DNA from 3 places in the Enterobacter sp. R4-368 genome. Region 3 is predicted to be linked to each of the others. Evidence: predicted binding sites of a transcription regulator. Region 3 holds the regulator's gene; each other region holds the start of a gene.

Region 1 (7,793 bases), 1.4 Mb from region 3:
AGCCAGACTATTCCCTGCGCCACCTCTTCCGGTTGCCCACCGCGCCGCATCGGGATCGCGCTGCTCACCCGGTCCACACGCCCGGGCTCGCCGCCGCTGGCATGCATCTCTGTATAGATAAAACCCGGACGCACGCCATTCACGCGGATGCCATCCGCCGCAACTTCCAGTGCCAGCCCGGTCGTTAGCGTATCGACCGCGCCTTTGGAGGCCGCATAATCCACATATTCACCGGGCGAACCGAGGCGCGCCGCAGCCGAAGAAACATTAACAATCGCGCCGCCGTGCCCACCGTGTTGGGTGGACATCCGTTTGACCGCTTCGCGACAGCAGAGGAAATAGCCCGTCACGTTGGTCGCCAGCACGCGATTAATACGCTCTGCGCTCAGTTGCTCCACCCGGCTTTGCTGAAACAGGATCCCGGCGTTATTGACCAGCGCGGTAAGCGGTTCCGGTTTTTCATCTATACACGCGAACATGGCCTGTACCTGCGCTTCATCGCTGATATCGGCCTGCACCGCGAACGCATGACCACCCTGTGCGATGATTTCCGCCACCACGCCGTCGGCAGCGGGCTTGTTGCTGTGGTAATTAACCGCAACGGTGTAGCCTTCCTGCGCCAGCAGCAACGCGGTCGCGCGACCGATTCCCCGGCTGCCACCGGTGATTAATGCAATCGCCATCTGTGTCTCCTGAAAAGTAAAAGGGCGCCGAAGCGCCCTTAAAAGATAGCTTAATCAGTGTATTACTGATATTCGCTCATCGGTACGCAGGAACAGAACAGATTACGATCGCCGTACACATCGTCCAGACGCTTCACGGTCGGCCAGTATTTGTTGGCAAAACCAGCCGGGAACACCGCCAGTTCGCGGGTGTAACCGTGGTTCCACTCAGCCACCAGCTCATTCTGCGTATGCGGAGCGTTAACCAGCGGGTTATCTTCCAGCGTCCACTCGCCCTGTTTCACACGTTCGATTTCCGCACGAATCGCCAGCATGGCATCGATAAAGCGATCCAGTTCGACTTTGCTTTCTGATTCAGTCGGTTCCACCATCAGCGTACCGGCAACCGGGAAGGACATGGTCGGCGCATGGAAACCGTAATCGATCAGGCGCTTAGCGATATCCAGTTCGCTGATGCCGGTCTCTTCTTTCAGCGGGCGAATGTCGAGAATACATTCGTGCGCGACGCGACCATCGCGACCGGTATACAGCACCGGGAAAGCCTCTTTCAGACGGCTGGCGATGTAGTTGGCATTAAGGATCGCCACCTGGCTCGCTTGTTTCAGCCCTTCCGCGCCCATCATGCGGATATACATCCAGCTGATTGGCAGAATCGATGCGCTGCCAAACGGTGCCGCAGAGACCGCGCCCTGACGGGTGAGCATCCCTTCAATCTGCACCACGCTGTGACCCGGTACAAACGGTGCCAGATGCGCTTTCACGCCAATCGGCCCCATGCCCGGACCGCCACCGCCGTGCGGAATGCAGAAGGTTTTATGCAAGTTGAGGTGTGACACATCCGCGCCGATAAAGCCCGGTGACGTGATGCCCACCTGGGCGTTCATGTTCGCGCCATCCAGGTAAACCTGGCCGCCGAACTGATGCACCACTTCGCACACTTCGCGAATTGTCTCTTCATACACACCGTGGGTGGACGGGTACGTCACCATGATGCAAGAGAGGTTGTCGCCCGCCTGCTCTGCTTTCGCACGCAGATCGGCCAGATCGATGTTGCCGTTTTTATCACAAGCAACCACCACAACCTGCATCCCCGCCATCTGCGCCGATGCCGGGTTGGTGCCGTGCGCAGAGCTTGGGATCAGGCAGATATCGCGGTGACCTTCATTGCGGCTTTCATGGTAGTGACGAATCGCCAGCAGGCCTGCGTATTCACCCTGCGCGCCGGAGTTCGGCTGCATGCAGAGCGCATCATACCCTGTCAGTTTTACCAGCCAGTCGGAGAGCTGGGCGATCATCTGGTGATAACCTTCTGCCTGTTCCGGCGGGCAAAACGGGTGCAGTTCGGCAAATTCCGGCCAGGTGATCGGGATCATTTCCGCCGCCGCGTTCAGTTTCATGGTGCAGGAACCCAGCGGGATCATCGCCTGGTTCAGCGCCAGATCTTTACGCTCCAGCGAATGCATGTAACGCATCATCTCGGTTTCGCTGTGATAGCGGTTAAACACCGGGTGCGTCAGGAAAGCATCCTCGCGCAGCATGCTCTGCGGGATAGAACGGCTGTCGAGCGCGACCTCTTTATCCAGCGCATCAATATCGAGGCCGTGTTTATCGCCCAGCAACACGTTAAACAGCACCTGCACATCTTCACGCGTGGTGGTTTCATCCAGCGTGATGCCAACGGCGTTGAGAATGTCGCTACGCAGGTTGATCTCCTGCGCTTCGGCGCGGGCCAGCACGGCGGCTTTGTCCGCGACATCAACACACAGGGTGTCGAAGTAGTGCGCGTGGCGCAGTTTCAGGCCGCCACGCTGCAAACCGGCAGCAAGAATATCGGTCAGGCGATGAATACGTCCGGCAATGCGTTTCAGCCCGGCCGGGCCGTGGAACACCGCGTACAAGCTGGCAATGTTGGCCAGCAGCACTTGCGAAGTACAGATGTTGGAGTTGGCTTTCTCGCGGCGAATATGCTGCTCGCGCGTCTGCATCGCCATGCGCAGCGCGGTGTTACCGGCGGCATCTTTCGACACGCCGATAATGCGGCCTGGCATGGAGCGTTTGAATTCATCTTTTGCAGCAAAGAATGCCGCGTGCGGGCCACCGTAGCCCATCGGCACGCCAAAGCGCTGCGCGGAGCCGAACACAATGTCGGCACCCTGTTTGCCCGGCGCAGTCAGTTGCACCAGCGCCAGCAAATCAGCGGCGACACTAACCACAATTTTGCGGGATTTCAGCTCATTAATCAGCACGCTGTAATCATGCACTTCGCCCGTGGTACCGACCTGCTGGAGCAGTACGCCGAACACATCCTGGTGATCAAGAACTTTGGCCGCGTCATCAACAATCACATCAAAACCGAAGGTTTCGGCGCGAGTGCGCACGACATCCAGCGTTTGCGGATGCACATCGGCGGCGACGAAGAAGCGGTTGGCGCCTTTCAGTTTGCTGACGCGCTTCGCCATGGCCATTGCTTCAGCCGCCGCAGTGGCTTCATCCAGCAGCGACGCGGAAGCGATATCCAGCCCGGTGAGATCGAGCGTAACCTGCTGGAAGTTGAGCAGCGCTTCAAGGCGACCCTGCGACACTTCTGGCTGATACGGGGTGTAAGCGGTGTACCAGCCCGGATTTTCCAGCATGTTGCGCAGAATAACTGGTGGCAGCTGCACGGCGGTGTAGCCCATGCCAATGTAAGACTTAAAGCGCTTGTTGCGGCTGGCAATCGCTTTCAGCTCGGCCAGGGCCGCGAACTCAGTGGTCGATTCCCCAACCTGCGGCGGTGTTGCAAGCTGGATGTCTTTTGGCACGATCTGGCCAATCAGTGCGTTTAACGAATCCGCGCCAACTGTGTTCAGCATCTCCTGCTGTTGCTGAGCATCCGGCCCGATGTGACGTCCAATGAAAGCGCCACGGTTTTCAAGCTGGCTTAAAGTCTGTGTCATGAGCGATGGTTCCTGAAACGTGCAGTGAATCGATGTAGAAATTACCTGAATACGCTGAACCCTTCGCGTTGCAGGAAGGCGGCGACGCAGCATATCCCCAGGCGCAAACATCAGTAAGCAACTGGGGATAGCGAGGAAGCCAACGCGTCTGCTACGCGAAGGATAAGGCGTATTTACTCGTCTTCGAGCAGTGCGGCGTAGGCTGTTGCGTCCAGCAGGGCGGCAATTTCTGCTTCGTCGCTGGCTTTAATTTTGAAGATCCAGCCTTCGCCATACGGCTCGCTGTTGACCAGCTCTGGTGAATCCGCCAGTTGGTCGTTGACTGCCACGATCTCACCGCTGATTGGCGCGTAGATATCAGAAGCCGCTTTTACCGATTCGGCAACGGCGCAATCATCGCCCGCGCTAACGGTCGTGCCCGCTTCCGGCAGATCGACAAACACCATATCGCCCAGCAGTTCCTGTGCGTGTTCGGTGATGCCAACGGTGTAGGTCCCGTCCGCTTCTTTGCGCAGCCACTCGTGTTCTTTGCTGTATTTCAGTTCGCCTGGTACGTTGCTCATTTCATTCTCTCCAGATAAAAAGGTTACGCGACAGCTTTGCCAGCGCGCACAAAAACAGGTTTAGTGACTTTGACCGGCATTTCACGGTTGCGGATCTGTACAACGGCATTTTCGCCGATCCCCGCCGGAACACGCGCCAGTGCAATACTGTAGCCGAGCGTAGGCGAGAACGTACCGCTGGTGATCACGCCTTTTTGCACATTGCCATGCGCATCGGTGAAGTGCACCGGCAGTTCATTACGCAATACGCCTTTTTCCGTCATCACCAGGCCAACCAGCTGTTCGGTGCCTTTTTCACGCTGCAGTTCCAGCGCGTCGCGGCCAATAAAGTCTCGCTCCTGCGGCTCCCAGGCAATCGTCCAGCCCATGTTGGCGGCCAGCGGAGAGATACCTTCATCCATCTCCTGACCGTACAGGTTCATACCCGCTTCCAGACGCAGCGTGTCGCGCGCGCCCAGGCCGCAAGGTTTCACGCCCGCATTGACCAGCGCCTGCCAGAAGCTGGGCGCTTTTTCGTTAGGCAGCGCAATTTCATACCCTGCTTCACCGGTATAACCGGTGGTCGCAATGAACAGATCACCGGCTTCAACGCCAAAGAACGGTTTCATACCTTCAACGGCGCGGCGCTGCTCGTCTGTAAACAGGCTGGCGGCTTTCGCCTGCGCGTTCGGGCCCTGGACCGCAATCAGCGACAAATCATCACGGACGGTGATGTCGATGGCATAAGGTTCAGCGTGTTGGGAAATCCAGGAGAGGTCTTTTTCGCGGGTGGCGGAGTTTACAACGAGGCGGAAGAAATCTTCGGTAAAGTAATAGACGATTAAGTCATCAATTACGCCGCCCGAGGCATTTAGCATACCGGAATAGAGCGCTTTACCGGGCTTCGTGAGTTTTGCGACGTCGTTTGCCAGCAAATAACGCAGAAACTCCCGGGTGCGGCTGCCTTTGAGATCGACGATGGTCATATGCGACACATCAAACATTCCGGCATCGGTGCGCACCGCATGGTGCTCGTCAATTTGCGAGCCGTAATGCAGCGGCATCATCCAGCCATGGAAGTCCACCATGCGGGCACCGTTTAGCGTGTGTTGTTCGTATAAAGGGGTCTGCTGAGCCATCTTTTCCTCGTCGAATAAGCTGAGCCATCACGTTTTTCGGCGGCGTGATTTGCGCCAAAACAACTGGTGCCGACACCGTTTTACGACGTCGACGCAAACGTTCTCTTTGGCCTGAACTTATCACCGAAAGCAGTGCTTAACCATAAGGAAAAATGGTCCATCACATTAGCTTATGACCCGTCACGCACAAAATGCCATTAGAGCATTATTCTGTTGAATAACGCCTCACCCTTCATAAAAAATCAGCATCAACGACAAACCAGAGGAGAGTGCAGCATTTCACTCTGTAAAAGAGTGGATTTTCCCGAAAAGAAAAAAACGTAACATGAGAAAATCTAATCCGAAAAATGAGGTGAAATTAGAATATTTCAAATGAGGTAGAGGTATCCCTTCCCGGGACCGGGAAGGGAAAGTGTGATGCAGTTAACGTAACCACTCAGGCAGATCGTTAAGACCCATCGCCTGGCGTAACAACCGCGTTTTCACACCGGGAAGGGTATCTGCCAGTTTCAGGCCGATATCGCGCAGCAGTTTCTTAGCCGGGTTTGCACCTGAGAAGAGTTCGCGAAAGCCCTGCATCCCGGCCAGCATCAGCGCCGCGCTGTGTTTGCGGCTGCGCTCATAGCGGCGCAAATAAAGATGTTGACCAATGTCTTTACCTTCACGGCTCAGACGCTTCAGCTCGGTGATCAACTCAGCGACATCCATAAACCCGAGATTAACACCCTGCCCCGCCAGCGGGTGAATAGTGTGCGCTGCATCGCCAACCAGCGCCAGGCGGTGCCCGGCAAACTGGCGCGCATAGCGGCCGGTGAGCGGATAGACCTGACGTTCGCTCTCAACACGGCACAGTCCAAGGCGATTATCGAACGCCACACACAGCGCCTGGTTGAATGCTTCATCGCTCGCCTGCTGCATAGCTTTCGCCTGCTCAGGCGGCAGCGACCAGACAATTGAGCACAAATGCGGATCGTTAAGCGGCAAAAACGCGAGAATGCCGTCGGCGTGAAACACCTGGCGCGCTACCGCCTGATGCGGCTCATCGGTGCGAATGGTCGCCACGAGCGCATGATGATGGTAATCCCAGAACGTCAACGGAATATCGGCCTTGTTGCGCAGCCAGGAGTTCGCGCCATCTGCGCCAACCACCAGCCGTGCAGTAAGCATGGTGCCATCTTTTAAGGTCAGAAACGCGTCGTTTTCGCCCCACGCCACCTGCTGCAACTCAGCCGGGGCCAGCAGGGTGACGTCCTTGCATTGGCGGGCTTTATCCCACAGTGCCTGGTGGATCACCGCGTTTTCGATAATGTAACCAAGATGGCTGTAGCCCATGCTCTGGTCGTCAAACGCGATGCGGCCAAAACTGTCTTTGTCCCACACTTCCATGCCGTGATAGCGCCCGGCACGTTGGGCAATAATGTTTGACCAGACGCCAAGGTGCGTCAGTAACTTTTCGCTGGCAGCATTGATCGCTGACACGCGCAGCGCCGGAGGCGCATCCTCCGCCAGCGGTGTCGGTTCATTCTGCTCCAGCACCGCCACGCGCAACCCACTGCCCTGTAAACCACAGGCCAGCGCCAGCCCGACCATACCGCCGCCGACAATCGCAACATCAACACTCTGCACTCTTCGCTCCTTTTGTCTTTAACGGGCAACCCAACCGAGGGTACGCTGCGCCAGCGCATCGCGCGCCGGAGTAAATAATTCCATTGCCATCAGCCCGGCATTCCGCCCGACGACCAACGGCATCCAGTGATTGGCAAACAGATGCACCAGCCCATCGGTGACGCCGATAGTGGCTTTTTTGTCCGCATGGCGGCGATCGCGGTAGCCCGTCAACACGGGATAGTAGCCAACATCTCGCTGAGCCGCCCACGCCTCAGCCAGCGTTTCCGCCAGCGTCATCACATCGCGCATGCCGAGGTTAAAACCCTGTCCGGCGATAGGATGCAGCGTTTGCGCGGCATTGCCGACCAGCACCGCGCGGTGCGAGACAGGCGAAGAGGCCGCGGTCAGCGTCAGCGGGTAAACGCTGCGTTTGCCCACGTGCAGGATGCGCCCAAGCCGCCAGCCAAAGGCTTTTTGTAACTCGTGGCAGAAACGTTCGTCAGACCAGGCGGCAATCTGCTGCTGTTTTTCCAGCGGATGACACCACACCAGCGAACAGCGACCTTGTGACATCGGCAACATTGCCAGCGGGCCATGTTGGGTAAAACGCTCAAACGCCCGCCCCTGATGCGCCACAGAGGTGGTGACGTTGGCGATGACCGCCGCCTGGTGATAAGGCGCTTGCTGCCAGTCCACACCCAGTTGCTCGCCAATGCGTGAACGGGAGCCGTCTGCCGCCACCAATAACTGACCAGTAATCGATTCACCACTTTCCAGCGTTACGCTCACCTGCCCCTCATCACGGGCAACCGCGCTGACTTTCGCCGGGCAATGCAGCGTAACGCCGGGCGCGTTTTGCAGTAGCGTGAACAGCCGCTGCCCAAC
Region 2 (7,793 bases), 930 kb from region 3:
ATGAATGAATTTAATATTCCAGTAATAGATTGCGATTATGAATTAAAAATTCTTTTAGCACAAAATATCCCTGAATGGGTTTTGACAGCGATCAAGAGGATCCGCTGAGGCTGCGTTGTTTAACCTTCGGTGAATTATCGAGCAGACGAATTGCCGGAATAAAACTGGCACCTGCGCAGGCAATGACCACCGCGATTGCCGAGGCGATCAGCACGTTGCTGCTACCAAAGTGCGTCGCCAGTGGCCCGGCGGCCAGCTCACCAACCGGAATGGCGATAAATGATCCCATTGCATCGTAGGCATAAACACGCGCCAGCTTCTCTGGCGGAATATGTGTTTGTAATGACTGCGCCCACGCCACGCCGAACAGGCCGAAACTGACGCCAGCGAGGAAAAACGCCGCCAGCAACCACGTTGTAGAAACATTTTGGCTGAGGAGATAGATCGGCACCGCGCATACGGCAACCAGCATCACGCCGATAAACAGATCGCGTCGCGGACGCCAGCGCAGCGCGAGGAATGAACCGACAATCAAGCCCACGCTCTGCGCGGCGACAATCATTCCCCAGCGCGTGCGGCCAAACGAGGTATCGGCAATGATCGGGCCGAGTACCATCACCACGCCGCTGAACGCGGCATTAATAATGGTGAACTGCACGACAATGGCCCACACCCAGGCGCGGCTGATGAACTCTTTCCAGCCATCGCGCAGATCTTGCAGGATATTGCTTTGCGCCGCTGTCTCCTGAATAGCGCCCATGCGAATGGCGAGATAAAGCGGAGCCGAGGCGGCAAAGCCCAGTGCGTCAATCGCCAGCCCCCAGCCAGGCCCGACGGCGCTGGTGAGGATGCCACCGAGCGACGCGCCGACGACCGTTCCGCTATAAATACCAAGCTGGATAAAGGCATTGGCTTCGCGCAGGTTATGCGCTGGCACCGTTTGCGGCACCAGCGCGGACGAAGCCGGCAGCGCGATCCCCGCCGCCGCGCCGTTAATCGTGCCGAGTATCGCGAGGAGCAGCACCGTCGCTGAACCGTCCAGCACCAGCCAGGCGACAACGCCTTGCGAACAGGCGGCGACCAGCGACGACAGCACCAGCACCTGGCTGCGTGAATAGCGATCGGCCAGCACACCGCCGACCAGCAAAAACGCCACGTTAAACAGTGAGCGAGCGGCCACCACAATACCGAGTTCGGTGGCGGAACCGCCAATGTCCAGCACCGCAAAAGCCAGCGCAATGGGGGCAATGCCGTTACCGAGCACCGTCAGCAGACGGGCAAAAAACAGATGGCGAAACGGGGCAAAATGAAAGGCGCGCGTATGTTGTGTTGTCATCAGGATCGCGGTGAAGTATAGGTTCGGGCCAGTGTAAAGCATCCTGGCTTTGCCAACATAGCCGCTGATTATTACAGGTATCGGTGACCGATTGTTACCGGAAAAGTGAGGGGCTATCTGTTAGGCTATTGAAAGAGCGATCGCCAGAAGGAGAGGCCCGGCGGTCGAAGGTTAACCAACAGAGGACTCCCATTTGGCTAACAGCGAGCGCCGCGTCGTCTTTTTTGATCTGGATGGTACCCTGCATCAGCAGGATATGTTTGGCACGTTTCTGCGTTACGTTTTGCGTCATCAGCCGTTAAATGCGTTGCTGGTGCTGCCTTTGTTGCCGGTGATTGCGGGCGGATTATTACTCAAAGGACGCGCCGCGCGCTGGCCAATGAGCTTGCTGCTGTGGGGCTGCACGTTTGGCCATAGCGAACGGCACCTGAATGCGTTGCAGCAGAAATTTGTCAGCTGGTTTCGTGAGCATGTTACCGCCTTCCCGGTCGTGCAAACGCGGTTAACCAACTATCTGGCGGCGTCCGATGCGGATATCTGGCTGATTACCGGCTCGCCGCAGCCGCTGGTGGAGCAGGTCTATTATGATACCCCGTGGCTCCCGCGCGTTAATCTGATAGCCAGCCAAATCAGCCGCCGCTACGGTGGCTGGGTGCTGACTATGCGCTGTCTCGGTCATGAAAAAGTCGCCCAGCTTGAACGCAAAATCGGTACCCCGTTGCGCCTCTACAGCGGTTACAGCGACAGCAAGCAAGACAACCCGTTGCTCTATTTTTGCCAGCACCGCTGGCGCGTGACGCCGCGTGGCGACTTGCAACAGCTCGAGTAGTGTCGAACCGATAACGGCTGTGTATAATGCGCTCCGCCTGAATTACTGGAGTATCTCGCTTTGTCCATTCCTGAACTGAATCACGACGTCTGGATGCGTCATGCGCTCACGCTGGCGAAACGTGCCTGGGAAGAGGGCGAAGTGCCGGTAGGCGCGGTGCTGGTGCATAACGGTCAGGTGATCGGCGAAGGCTGGAACCGGCCGATTGGCCGCCACGATCCTACCGCGCATGCGGAAATTATGGCGTTGCGCCAGGGTGGGCTGGTGCTGCAAAACTACCGTCTTATTGATACCACTTTATATGTCACGCTGGAGCCATGCGTTATGTGCGCGGGTGCCATGGTGCACAGCCGTATCGGTCAACTGGTTTTTGGTGCGCGGGATGCGAAAACCGGCGCGGCGGGATCGTTGATTGATGTGTTGCACCATCCGGGCATGAACCATCGGGTGGAGATAACCGAAGGCGTGTTACGCGACGAATGCGCCGCGATGCTGAGCGATTTCTTCCGCCAGCGTCGGCTGGAGAAGAAAGCCCTGAAAAAACCGGCTGGCGATCCTACAGCTTTTTAGCGCGTAGTGGCGTTAAGCGCTAGCGGTTAACTTTCAGCGGGTTTTGCACCAGCGCGTCGGACACCAGCAGCGGGTTACGCGGGAAGGCTTCATTAGCGGTTAACGCGCTAAAGGGCAGCACGCCGTAAGCCGGGCGATTTAATTCTTCTGTTGATACCGCCGGGTAACTCCTGGCCAGCTTCACTGCTTTTGCGGCCTCTTTCTCTTTTTCCAGCAAATAACCGACCAGGCTAATTTCATACTTACGAATATTTTCTACATAGGCATAGGCTTCGTGTCCGCGAGCGTAGCCGTACGTTAGCTTGCTGTAGTACTGTTTCTGGCTTAATAACGGCAGGCGCTGTTTCACGTCTGCCCAACTGTCCGGGTTGCCTTTGGTTTTCGCCGTTAACGCACGGGCATCCAGCATGTGCGCGTAGCCCATATTGTAAGCCGCCAGCGCGAACCAGATTTTTTCATCCTGCGGCACGGTGTCCGGCACTTTGCTCATCATGTCCACCAGGTAACGCGCGCCGCCGCTGATGCTTTGCTCGGCGTCAGTGCGATCGCTTAAACCTAAGCTCTGCGCCGTATTACGCGTCAGCATCATCAAGCCGCGAACGCCGGTGGGTGAAGTGGCCTGGGAGTCCCAGTGTGACTCCTGATAAGAGATGGCCGCTAACAGTCGCCAGTCGATCGCCTGGGCGTATTTTTCAAACAGCGGTTGCAGATCCGGCAGCACGCTATCGACGGCGCGTAAAAAGGTACGCGTGTCGACATAGTCAAAATCCTCGCCATGGCCGAGATATTTCTCCTCCAGCCGCGCAAGTGTGCCGTCTTCATTCATATAATTGAAAAAATCGAGCATCGCGGCCGACAGCGTATTATCGTCATCGCGCTTGCTAAACCAGGTGACGGGTTGCTCATCGGTAATATCCAGCGCCACCGCCAGCTCGGGGTGCACGCGCTGGAACAGGCTAATGGCGACCGAATCAGCGACGGTGTAGCTCAGTTTCCCGTCGACCACTTGTTGCAGCAACGCGGTCGTGCCGAGCTTTTCATCCACCGTCCAGCTTAACTCCGGGTACTTCTTCTCTTTTAATTCACGCAGATCGTCCAGGGCGACATGACCGGGAGCGATGGTTAACTGGCTGGCATTAACGGATTCCAGCGTACGGGGGCGGTAGCTGCCCACGCGGTACACCAGTTGCTGAGAAACCGAGTAGTAGACCGGCCCGGTTTGATAGTTCTTCACCCGTTCGCTGTTGTAGACCAACCCGGCGGCGAGCATATCGGCGTCGTCATTATCAAGGTCATCAAACAGTTGGCTGATATTCTGGCGCACCGTGACTTTCAGTTTGACGCCAAGGTAATCGGCGAAATGCTGCGCGAGATCGTAATCCAGCCCATACGTTTTGCCATCAACGGTGTTGTAAGTGAGCGGTGTGGCAACCGTACTGACGCGCAGCTCCCCACGAGCTTTGATCGCCGCGATGCGATTGTCGGCTTTGCCGAACCAGGGGATAGAAGGCCACAGGGCCGCTGCCAGCAGCAGGGTGACAATGCCGATGAGCAGATAATTAATCTTAAATTTTTTCAAGGAGTTAATTCTCTGCGCCGTGCTTTGCCTCAGAAGATTCTCGTGATGATAACAGTAAGGTTTGTCGGTGATTGAGCGGCATTCTGCGCAACAAAACGCCAGTTGGCAACTAATTAGAGCATTCGGCGACAGCTATTGTTAAAAATTGACGGCGATTTTATTTCGACGCAAACGGTTTCGTCGACGCGCAGGATTCTCTATAATGACGCCCGTTTTCCCCTGGTGCACACTTAAAGCGTCCCCGACGCTTCGTAATCGAAGACGAGAGACTTATGATGGAAATTCTGCGTGGTTCGCCTGCATTGTCCGCTTTCCGTATCAACAAACTGCTGGCACGTTTTCAGGCCGCCAACCTCCCGGTAAGCAACATTTACGCCGAATACGCTCACTTCGCCGATCTCAATGATGGGCTGACAGAAGATGAATACGCGCGGCTCCAGCGCTTGCTGAAATACGGCCCGAGCCTTAGCAGCCATACCCCGACCGGAAAATTACTGCTCGTCACTCCTCGTCCCGGCACCATCTCTCCCTGGTCTTCTAAAGCTACCGATATCGCCCACAACTGCGGCCTTAACAAAATCAATCGCCTTGAGCGCGGCGTCGCCTATTACGTTGACGCAGCCGGGCTGACTGACGCCCAGTGGAACGACGTTGCCGCAGAGCTGCATGACCGCATGATGGAGAGCGTATTCACGTCACAAGCCGACGCCGAACGCCTGTTTGAGCACCATCAGCCTGCGCCGGTACAGAGCGTGGATCTGCTCGGTGAAGGCCGTCAGGCGCTGATTGATGCCAACCTGCGTCTGGGGCTGGCGCTGGCGGAAGACGAAATCGACTACCTGCAAGAGGCGTTTACCCGCCTGGGGCGCAATCCGAACGACATCGAGCTTTATATGTTCGCGCAGGCGAACTCTGAGCACTGCCGCCACAAAATTTTCAACGCCGACTGGGTGATTGATGGCAAGCAGCAGCCGAAGTCGCTGTTCAAAATGATCAAAAACACCTTCGAGCAAACGCCGGATTTCGTGCTGTCGGCCTATAAAGATAATGCCGCAGTGATGGAAGGTTCCGAAGTGGGTCGCTTCTTCGCCGATCGCGGGGAAGGGCGTTACGACTACCATCAGGAACCGGCGCATATTCTGATGAAGGTGGAAACTCACAACCACCCGACGGCGATTTCGCCGTGGCCGGGGGCGGCGACAGGTTCCGGCGGCGAGATCCGCGACGAAGGCGCAACCGGCCGTGGCGCGAAGCCAAAAGCGGGGCTGGTGGGCTTTTCCGTTTCTAACCTGCGTATTCCTGGCTTTGAACAGCCGTGGGAAGAGGATTTCGGTAAACCGGATCGTATCGTTACTGCGCTGGACATTATGACCGACGGCCCGCTGGGCGGCGCGGCGTTCAACAATGAATTTGGTCGTCCGGCGCTGAATGGTTACTTCCGTACTTATGAAGAGAAAGTGAACAGCCACAATGGCGAAGAGCTGCGCGGCTACCACAAACCGATCATGCTGGCGGGCGGCATCGGCAACATCCGTGCCGATCACGTGCAGAAAGGTGAAATCACCGTTGGCGCGAAACTGATCGTGCTGGGCGGTCCGGCGATGAATATCGGTCTGGGCGGCGGCGCCGCGTCGTCGATGGCCTCCGGTCAGTCCGACGCGGATCTTGATTTTGCCTCCGTACAGCGTGACAACCCGGAGATGGAGCGTCGTTGCCAGGAAGTTATCGACCGCTGCTGGCAGCTGGGTGATGCCAACCCGATCCTCTTTATTCACGACGTTGGCGCGGGCGGCCTTTCTAACGCCATGCCGGAGCTGGTGAGCGACGGCGGTCGCGGCGGTCGTTTTGAGCTGCGCGATATTCTGAGCGATGAGCCGGGAATGAGCCCGCTTGAGATCTGGTGTAACGAATCGCAGGAGCGCTACGTGCTGGCGGTTGCCGCCGATCAACTGGCGCTGTTTGACGAGCTGTGCCGCCGCGAGCGCGCGCCGTACGCGGTGATTGGTGAAGCGACGGAAGCTCAACATCTGACGCTTAACGACAGCCACTTTAACAACCAGCCGATCGATATGCCGCTGGATGTGCTGCTGGGTAAAACGCCGAAGATGACCCGCGATGTCGCGTCTCGTCAGGCGGCTGGCGAAGCGCTGAACGTGCAGGGCATTTCCATTGCCGATGCGGTTAACCGCGTGCTGCACCTGCCGACCGTGGCGGAAAAAACTTTCCTTGTGACCATCGGCGACCGTACGGTGACCGGTATGGTCGCGCGCGATCAGATGGTTGGCCCGTGGCAGATTCCGGTGGCGAACTGTGCAGTCACCACCGCCAGCCTTGATAGCTACTACGGTGAGGCGATGGCGCTGGGCGAACGTGCGCCGGTTGCGCTGCTGGACTTCGCCGCTTCCGCCCGCCTGGCGGTGGGTGAAGCGCTCACTAACATCGCTGCAACGCAGATTGGCGATATCAAACGTATCAAGCTGTCGGCGAACTGGATGGCCGCCGCCGGTCACCCGGGTGAAGACGCCGGGCTGTATGCCGCAGTGAAAGCGGTGGGCGAAGAGCTTTGTCCGGCGCTCGGTTTAACCATTCCGGTGGGTAAAGACTCCATGTCGATGAAAACCCGCTGGCAGGAAGGCAGCGAGCAGCGCGAAATGACCTCGCCGCTGTCACTGGTGATCACCGCGTTTGCCCGTGTTGAAGATGTTCGCCGCACGGTTACCCCGCAGCTTTCCACGGAAGATAACGCCCTGCTGCTGATTGACCTGGGTAATGGCAATAATGCACTGGGTGCCACCGCGCTGGCACAGGTTTACCGCCAGCTTGGGGACAAACCGGCTGATGTGCGTAACGTTGAGCAACTGAAAGGTTTCTTTGATGCTATCCAGGCGCTGGTGGCGGACCGCAAACTGCTGGCCTATCACGATCGCTCCGATGGCGGCCTGCTGGTCACGCTGGCAGAGATGGCCTTTACCGGTCACTGCGGCATCAACGTTGATATCGCGTCTCTGGGCCAGGATCGTCTGGCGGCGTTGTTTAATGAAGAGCTGGGCGCGGTGATTCAGGTGCGCGCGGCCGATCGCGAAGCGGTAGAAAGCGTACTCGCGGCTTATGGTCTGGGGGATAGCGTTCACTATCTCGGTACTGCCGTTGCTGGCGATCGCTTTGTGATTGAAGCTGATGGCCAGGCGGTGTTTAGCGAAAGCCGTACTCAGCTGCGCATGTGGTGGGCGGAAACCACCTGGCAGATGCAGCGCCTGCGTGATAACCCGGAGTGTGCGGATCAGGAGCATCAGGCGAAAGCCAATGACAACGATCCGGGCCTTAACGTGAAGCTCTCTTTTGATATCAACGACGATATCGCTGCACCGTTCATTGCTACCGGTGCGCGGCCGAAAGTGGCTGTGCTGCGTGAGCAGGGCGTCAACTCGCACGTTGAAATGGCGGCTGCATTCCATCGCGCCGGTTTTGATGCCATTGAC
Region 3 (7,793 bases):
GCGCTGTAGCCACCGGCCATTACCGTATCGACGAAACCCATGGCTGTCTGGGCGACCTGCGCGAAAATAACCGGCACGGCGAGCGCCAGTAACTGACCCGCTTCTCTCATATACTTCTGCACGAGAACACCTTTATCTTGTAGTTATAAGAAGAATGGAACGACTAATCAGGAAGGAGTTTTTCCTTGTGCTAAAAAGGATGCCGCACAGCGATGGGTGCGACATGTGTACAAATATTACCTGCTATGGCGCGCTTTTGCCATGCCAGTCATAAAGCAAAGTTATCTTTTAGCACGCGGCGCTACGCTTATCTTCTCGCCAGAGTGGCGGGAAAAAGGGCGGCAGGGCGATTGAAACTGGCAAGGGTAAATTTCACCTGTTATTGTGCGTAAAGAACACGGTAATGGCCGTATGAATGGAACAGGAGTGGTAAGTATGTTTACGGGTATTGTGCAAGGCACGGCGAAACTGGTGTCAATTGATGATAAACCCAATTTCCGCACTCACGTTGTTGAGTTGCCTGAGACGATGCTGGATGGTATTGAGACCGGCGCTTCCATTGCCAATAATGGTTGCTGTCTGACAGTGACGGCGATTAACGGCCGCCATATCAGCTTCGATCTGATGAAAGAGACGCTGCGTATCACCAACCTCGGCGATCTGAATGTGGGCGACTCGGTAAACGTTGAGCGCGCGGCAAAATTCAGCGATGAAATCGGCGGTCACTTAATGTCGGGTCATATCATGACCACCGCCGAAATAGTCAAAATTCTCACCTCGGAAAATAACCGCCAGATCTGGTTCAAAGTGCAGGATCCTGCGCTGATGAAATACATTCTGTACAAAGGTTTTATCGGCATTGACGGGATCAGCCTGACGGTTGGCGAAGTCACCAGTAGCCGCTTCTGCGTGCATTTAATTCCGGAAACGTTGCAGCGTACGACGCTTGGCGCGAAAAAACTGGGGCATCGCGTGAATATCGAAATTGACCCGCAAACGCAGGCGGTTGTCGATACCGTGGAGCGTGTGCTGGCCTCGAAAGAAGCGGCGATTGTCGCAGCAGCCAGCGAAGAGTAAAAATAAACCCCGGCATGCCGGGGTTTATTTTTTAACGCGCGACGCGCAACCCGTGTTCAATACCCCGGCTGAAAACCACCTGCCAGAGCTGAATGTCCCGCGCACGAAACGCCCCCGCGCAGGCATTGAGATAATAGCTGAACATCCGTTTAAAGCGTTCCGAGTAGTTGTCGGCGATTTCCGGCCAGGAGGCAAGAAAACGCTCATGCCACGCCATTAACGTGCGGTCATAATCCGCGCCGAAATTATGCCAGTCTTCCATCACAAAGTGTGATTCGCTGGCATCCGCAATCTGGCGAACAGAAGGCAAACAACCATTCGGGAAGATGTAGCGGTTGATCCACGGATCCACATTATGATCGGTACGTTTTGAGCCGATGGTATGCAGTAAAAAAATGCCATCGGGTTTCAGGTTACGATCGACAACGCGGAAATAGGTCGCATAGTTTTTTGGCCCGACATGTTCAAACATGCCAACGGAAACAATGCGGTCAAATTGCTCGTCGAGATCGCGATAATCCTGCAAACGGATATCGACATCCAACCCTTCGCAACGCTTCTGCGCCAGCTTTTGCTGCTCTGCGGAGATCGTCACGCCAACCACACTGACGCCGTAATTTTGCGCCATAAACTGCGCCAGACCACCCCATCCACAGCCAATATCCAGCACGCGCATGCCGGGTTTCAACTGCAGCTTTTCACCAATAAGCCGCAATTTTGCCCGTTGTGCATCGTCCAGCGTTTCAGCGTCTTTCCAGTAGGCGCAAGAGTATTGCATCTGCGGGTCCAGCATGCGGGTAAACAGATCATTACCAAGATCGTAATGTTCTTTGCCCACAATCCAGGCCCTTTTTTTACTTTGCAGATTAAATAATCTTGCTCCGGCAATGCGGAGTGTATCTTTGAAATGGTGCGGAAGTTGGTTTTCCAGCCCGGCGCGTAAGACTTTGGTGAAAAATATGTCCAGGCGGGCGCAATCCCACCAGCCGTCCATATAACTTTCGCCGAGTCCGAGCGAGCCTTCCTGTAAAACACGTTTGAAAAAATCAGGATTTTTCACCTGAATATCTGACGCTGCGGGACCGTTGACGCGGATACCTGCGCGACCCAGCAGTTCGTTTGCTATACGGAACCAATTGTCATCCCGTACGCTAACTTCTTCTATACACGATGAACTCATAACTTCTCCATCACTCGCAGTGATCAGAACCTTCAAACAGCGTAGACGCTTTTTCGGGCTTGTGAGAAATCTCACGGTTTTTACCGTGAGGCTGATATCCGACGTAGAACAGAGGAAGGGAGAGGACCCTTGCCGAAAGGCCTTCCATGGGTAAACGGGTACAATCCGGTACCCGTTAATGCATAATATTTATCGTATTTATTAAACAGCCGAAAATGAGTATAGGCTTCAAAATCAGGTGATTCAATAAAAAGCCCGTAGCAAGCTAACCACTGTGTTGTTGATAGTCGCTTGCGCAACTATTAATGCGACGAGGAAGCCACAGCCTTTTTACCTGCTAATTCATCGTGCGTGCGGCGCTGAAGGCGATAACCCAGCGCGACCAGTAGTACCATTGCCAGCATGACACTGGTGGTCGTCAGCAGTGGTGTGGCGATGAGCCATGAGACCACCAGGCTTGCCAGAAAACATAAACCCAGCTGTAGCGTATTCTGTAGGGCGGCTGCGCGGCCGGTTGCCTGCGGGAAAGGACGCAGCGCCTGCGCGACCACGATAGGGTAAATCGCGCCGTTGGCCATTGCCATAAAGCAGAAGGGGATGAGCAGCGCGGCCAGCGACACGTCCGGCATAAAACCGACGGCCCAGGTGGCGAGGACACTTAACGCGAACGCCCCCAGCAGCCATGGCAACAAACGAGAACCCTGCCATTTCTGCAACGCGGCACGGCAACCGTAACCGCCCACCAAAAAGGCGATGGTTTGCGGCACATAACTGAGGCCAATAACCGATGGGCCATAACCCATTTCATGCAGAATAAACGGTGAACCGGTCAGCCAGGCGAAGAAACTGGCTGAGCAGGCGGCATAGATAATCACATTCCCGCGATAATCCCGGGCACGCAGCAGATCCATAAATGTCAGCGGTTGTTCGTGGTGTTCACTTTTCTGCGCGGGTGATTTCAGCCGCCATGCCGGGATCATCAGAATTAGCGTTATCGCCAGTAAAGTGGCGAAAATGGCCTGCCAGCTGAAATGCGCAAGGATCCAGGCGCCCAGCAGCGGTGCCAGTGCCGGCGTCAAACCCACGAGCGGCATAATGGTGGCGAAGATGCGATTGACGCGATGCGCGGGGTAGTTATCCGTCACCAGCGCCTGCCAGCTTACTGTCGCGGCGCAGACGCCGACCGCCTGGAGAAAGCGCAGTACCAGCAGCAGGGTTGCATCACGTACCCATAATGTTCCAAGACAGCCCAGCGCGAAAATCGCCAGCCCGGCCAGCAAAACCGGCTTGCGACCATAGCGATCTGATAGCGGCCCCCATACCAGTTGCGCAATGGCAAAGCCCGCCAGAAACAGGCTTAAAGTCGCGCTAACCACCGCAGACGATGTGTCTAAATCTTGCTGTATCGCGCTGAAGGCGGGGAGGTACATATCAGTGGCTAAAAAGCCGAGCACGCTTAATCCCGCGAGCCAGACTAAAAATCCGTTGCCAGGTTGCATTGGTGTTTCTCTTTAATTGCAGGTAATCAGGGCTGTCGAGTGTAAGGAGTGCATTAGCGCTTGTGAAACGCTAATATTTGCGTAGTGGTTTCAAATTTTTTGCAGGCAGATTATGTGGTCAGAATATTCGCTGGAAGTGGTTGATGCTGTCGCGCGCAATGGCAGTTTTAGCGGTGCGGCGCAGGAGTTACACCGTGTACCTTCTGCGGTGAGCTATACCGTGCGGCAACTTGAAGAGTGGCTGGCTGTTCCGCTGTTTGAACGCCGCCATCGGGATGTTGAGCTTACGCCTGCCGGAGTCTGGTTTTTGAAAGAAGGGCGAGCTGTTATCAAAAAAATGCAGATCACCCGTCAGCAGTGCCAGCAAATTGCCAACGGCTGGCGCGGGCAACTGGCGATCGCCGTCGACAACATCGTAAAACCTGAACGTACCCGGCAATTAATCGTCGATTTCTATCGACATTTCAGTGATGTTGAGTTGCAGGTCTACCAGGAAGTCTTTAACGGTGTCTGGGATGCGCTTGCTGACGGGCGGGTGGAGCTGGCGATCGGCGCAACGCAGGCTATTCCCGTCGGTGGGCGTTATGCGTTTCGCGATATGGGAATGCTGAGCTGGAAATGCGTGGTTTCCAGTCGCCATCCGCTGGCGTCACTGGCAGGCCCGCTTAGCGACGATACCTTGCGCAACTGGCCTTCACTTATCCAGGAAGATACGTCCCGCTCGTTGCCGAAACGTATTACCTGGCTGCTGGATAATCAGAAACGCGTGATTGTTCCTGATTGGGCGTCGTCGGAGGCGTGCTTATCGGCAGGGTTATGCGTGGGAATGGTGCCGGCCCACTTTGCCCGCCCGCGGCTCGACAGCGGTGACTGGGTTGCGCTGACCCTGGAAAATCCCTTCCCGGATGCGGCGTGCTGCCTGACATGGCAACAAAATGAGGCGTCCCCGGCGTTAAACTGGCTGCTGGAATATCTGGGAGATAGCGAAACGCTGAATGACGAGTGGTTACGGGAGCCGAATTAACGGCTCCGTAATAAGCGGTTAGCGGCGGTAGTCGCGGAACGGGCCATCGGCCACGGAACGGCGTTCAACCAGACGCGGATGTACTTCAATAGACTGCGACTCTTCGCGCTTGTTGACGATACGATCAAGCAGCATGGTAAACGCCGTTTCTCCCAGCGAATCTTTCGGCTGGTGAATCGTGGTCAGGGCCGGGGTGAAGAAGCGTGAGTTACGTACGTTGTCATAACCAATCAGGGAAATATCCTGCGGTACGCGTAAACCCATCTCATCGGCAGCGCACAGTGCGCCCATCGCCATAATGTCACCGCCGCAAAAGACTGCGGTAGGGCGATGCGCCTGATTGAGGATTTGCTGCATCGCGCGATAGCCGGATTCCGGCTCGAAATCGCCCTGCACGATCCAGTTTTCCGGCACGCTGATAAGGGCTTCTTCCATCGCTTTCATAAAGCCGGCCAGACGGCCAGCGCCAGTGTTACGCTCCAGCGGGCCGGGGATCACGCCAATATCGCGGTGTCCGCGATCAATAAGGTAGCGCCCGGCCATATAACCGCCTTCAAAGGCGTTATCAATAACGGAATCCGTAAAGTCGGCCTTCGCTTCGCCCCAGTCCATCACTACCATCGGAATATGGCGGTACTCTTCCAGCATGCTCAACAGCGATTCCGGGTATTCGGAACACATTACCAGCAAACCATCAACGCGCTTTTGCGCCATCATCGACAGATAAGCACGCTGTTTTTCGAGGCTATTCCAGGCATTGCCGAGGATCAGGGTATAACCCTTCTGGAAGCACTTTTTCTCTACGGCTTCAATAATTTCAGCAAAGTAGGCCGCTTCACTGCTGGTGGCCAGCAAGCCGATCGATTTAGTGTGATTCACTTTCAGGCTGCGGGCGACGGCGCTGGGGGAATAGTGCAACTCTTTAATCGCCGCCCACACAGCGTTGCGCGTCTCTTCGGCGACGAAACGGGTTTTGTTAATTACATGTGATACGGTTGTAGTGGAAACGTTTGCTCGTTTCGCTACGTCTTTAATCGTTGCCATCAGATATCACTCCAGACCATATCATAAGCTCCTGATAATACTTAAGGTAAACGTTTGCCTTTAATCACCCTGTACCCATCAAAGGGGGTGCGGTACGCCGGGAAAACGACACTGGACGTCAGGAGGGGAGTCAATGGCCGGTACGCTAATAAATTTAGCGTCGAATTTTGTCTGATCTTGAGCAAAAGGGGAAGTATTAAAACGTTTCTCCTGCGAATTCCCGCAAGATTTTTAAGATAATTTGTGCAAAAATGCGTTATCTCACTTTTTGTGGGGAAATTAAAAAGGGGAAAATTGATGAGCACCGATCTGAAGTATTCTTTAATCACTACCGTCATCGTTCTGAGCCTGATTGTTTTCGGCGGTCTGACTGCTGCACTGCATTGATCTATCGCGAGGGAGAGCCTTTTCTCCCTCGGTTTTCTTCCCCGCCATTGTTATCACTTCTGCAATAATCTTTTGTCATTCTGCTAACTTCTGTTTTTTGTGATAGCTGTCATACTTTTGGCTTCAGCGACAGGGTCGCAAGTCGGCATGTCTATTTTGGAGTCACAGATGAAAATTAATTTCCCTTTGCTTGCCCTGGCGATTGGCGCCTTCGGCATTGGTACCACCGAGTTTTCCCCGATGGGATTACTGCCGGTTATTGCCCGCGGCGTCGACGTTTCTATTCCGGCGGCGGGGATGCTGATTAGCGCCTACGCTATCGGCGTAATGGTCGGTGCGCCGTTAATGACATTGCTGCTGTCTCACCGCGGCAGACGCAATGCCCTGATCTTTTTGATGGCGATTTTTACGCTCGGTAACGTGCTGTCGGCGATTGCGCCGGATTACGCCACATTAATGCTGGCGCGGATCGTCACCAGCCTGAACCACGGCGCGTTTTTTGGTCTTGGCTCGGTGGTGGCGGCAAGCGTTGTCGCCAAAGAGAAGCAGGCCAGCGCAGTGGCAACCATGTTTATGGGGCTGACCATTGCTAACATTGGCGGTGTGCCTGCCGCAACCTGGCTGGGTGAAACCATTGGCTGGCGTATGTCCTTCATGGCCACCGCCGGGCTGGGTGTGATTGCCATGGCAAGCCTGTTCTTTTCGCTGCCGAAAGGTGGCACAGGTGAGCGCCCGGACGTACGTAAAGAGCTGTCGGTACTGGTACGCCCACAAGTGTTGTCCGCATTGCTGACCACCGTGCTCGGCGCAGGCGCCATGTTCACGCTGTATACCTACATTGCGCCGGTACTGCACACCATTACCGATGCCACTCCCGTTTTTGTGACGGCGATGCTGGTGTTGATTGGCGTTGGTTTCTCCATTGGTAATTATCTTGGCGGCAAACTGGCGGATCGCTCGGTCACCGGCACGCTGAAAGGTTTTTTGATCCTGCTGATTGCCATCATGCTGGCGATCCCGTTCCTGGCGCGCAGTGAAGTGGGCGCAGCCATCAGCATGGTGGTGTGGGGCGCGGCGACGTTTGCGGTGGTTCCGCCGTTGCAGATGCGTGTCATGCGCGTTGCGCATGAAGCACCGGGCCTTTCATCTTCAGTCAATATCGGTGCCTTTAACCTCGGTAACGCGCTGGGCGCGGCAGCCGGTGGGGCAGTGATTTCCGCTGGGCTGGGTTATGATTTCGTCCCGGTTATGGGGGCAATTATTGCCGGGCTGGGCCTGCTGGTGGTGCTGTTCTCTGGTCACTCTCAGCCAGAACGTGCCTGTGCCGCAGCAGAATAAATAGCACAAATGCAAAAAAGGAGGGGCTAGCCCCTCCTTTGTTTTATGCCGCGTTTATGCCGCTAAATTTTTGGCCACGAATGACCAGTTTACCAGCGCCCAGAAATGTTCGAGGTAGTTCGGACGCGCATTACGGTAATCGATGTAATACGCATGTTCCCAGACATCGACGGTTAACAGCGGGGTTGCATCGCTTGTCAGCGGAGTGCCCGCATTAGACGTTGAAACAATGGCTAATGTGCCA

Evidence for each region. Region 3 encodes PurR, which represses purine synthesis genes. Its sites were predicted from a motif close to CANGCAAACGTTTGCNTG; they were not measured.
Region 1: the regulator PurR is predicted to act here: its motif matches at 5,391-5,408, upstream of gcvT (glycine cleavage system aminomethyltransferase GcvT).
Region 2: the regulator PurR is predicted to act here: its motif matches at 4,479-4,496, upstream of purL (phosphoribosylformylglycinamidine synthase).

The regions. Positions count from the first base shown of each region.
Region 1 covers NC_021500.1:2,113,111-2,120,903, forward strand. The annotation lists gene H650_RS09955 (SDR family oxidoreductase) at 1-683, opposite strand, end outside; gene gcvP (aminomethyl-transferring glycine dehydrogenase) at 746-3,619, opposite strand; gene gcvH (glycine cleavage system protein GcvH) at 3,793-4,182, opposite strand; gene gcvT (glycine cleavage system aminomethyltransferase GcvT) at 4,206-5,300, opposite strand; gene ubiI (FAD-dependent 2-octaprenylphenol hydroxylase) at 5,724-6,926, opposite strand; gene ubiH (2-octaprenyl-6-methoxyphenyl hydroxylase) at 6,945-7,793, opposite strand, start outside.
Region 2 covers NC_021500.1:1,662,743-1,670,535, reverse strand. The annotation lists gene H650_RS07750 (MFS transporter) at 92-1,336, opposite strand; gene yfhb (phosphatidylglycerophosphatase C) at 1,530-2,165, shown strand; gene tadA (tRNA adenosine(34) deaminase TadA) at 2,211-2,735, shown strand; gene mltF (membrane-bound lytic murein transglycosylase MltF) at 2,755-4,347, opposite strand; gene purL (phosphoribosylformylglycinamidine synthase) at 4,587-7,793, shown strand, end outside.
Region 3 covers NC_021500.1:728,481-736,273, reverse strand. The annotation lists gene mdtK (MdtK family multidrug efflux MATE transporter) at 1-122, opposite strand, end outside; gene H650_RS03340 (riboflavin synthase) at 436-1,077, shown strand; gene cfa (cyclopropane fatty acyl phospholipid synthase) at 1,109-2,257, opposite strand; gene punC (purine nucleoside transporter PunC) at 2,560-3,756, opposite strand; gene punR (DNA-binding transcriptional activator PunR) at 3,869-4,780, shown strand; gene purR (HTH-type transcriptional repressor PurR) at 4,799-5,824, opposite strand; gene cydH (cytochrome bd-I oxidase subunit CydH) at 6,122-6,211, shown strand; gene H650_RS03315 (MFS transporter) at 6,380-7,549, shown strand; gene sodB (superoxide dismutase [Fe]) at 7,604-7,793, opposite strand, start outside.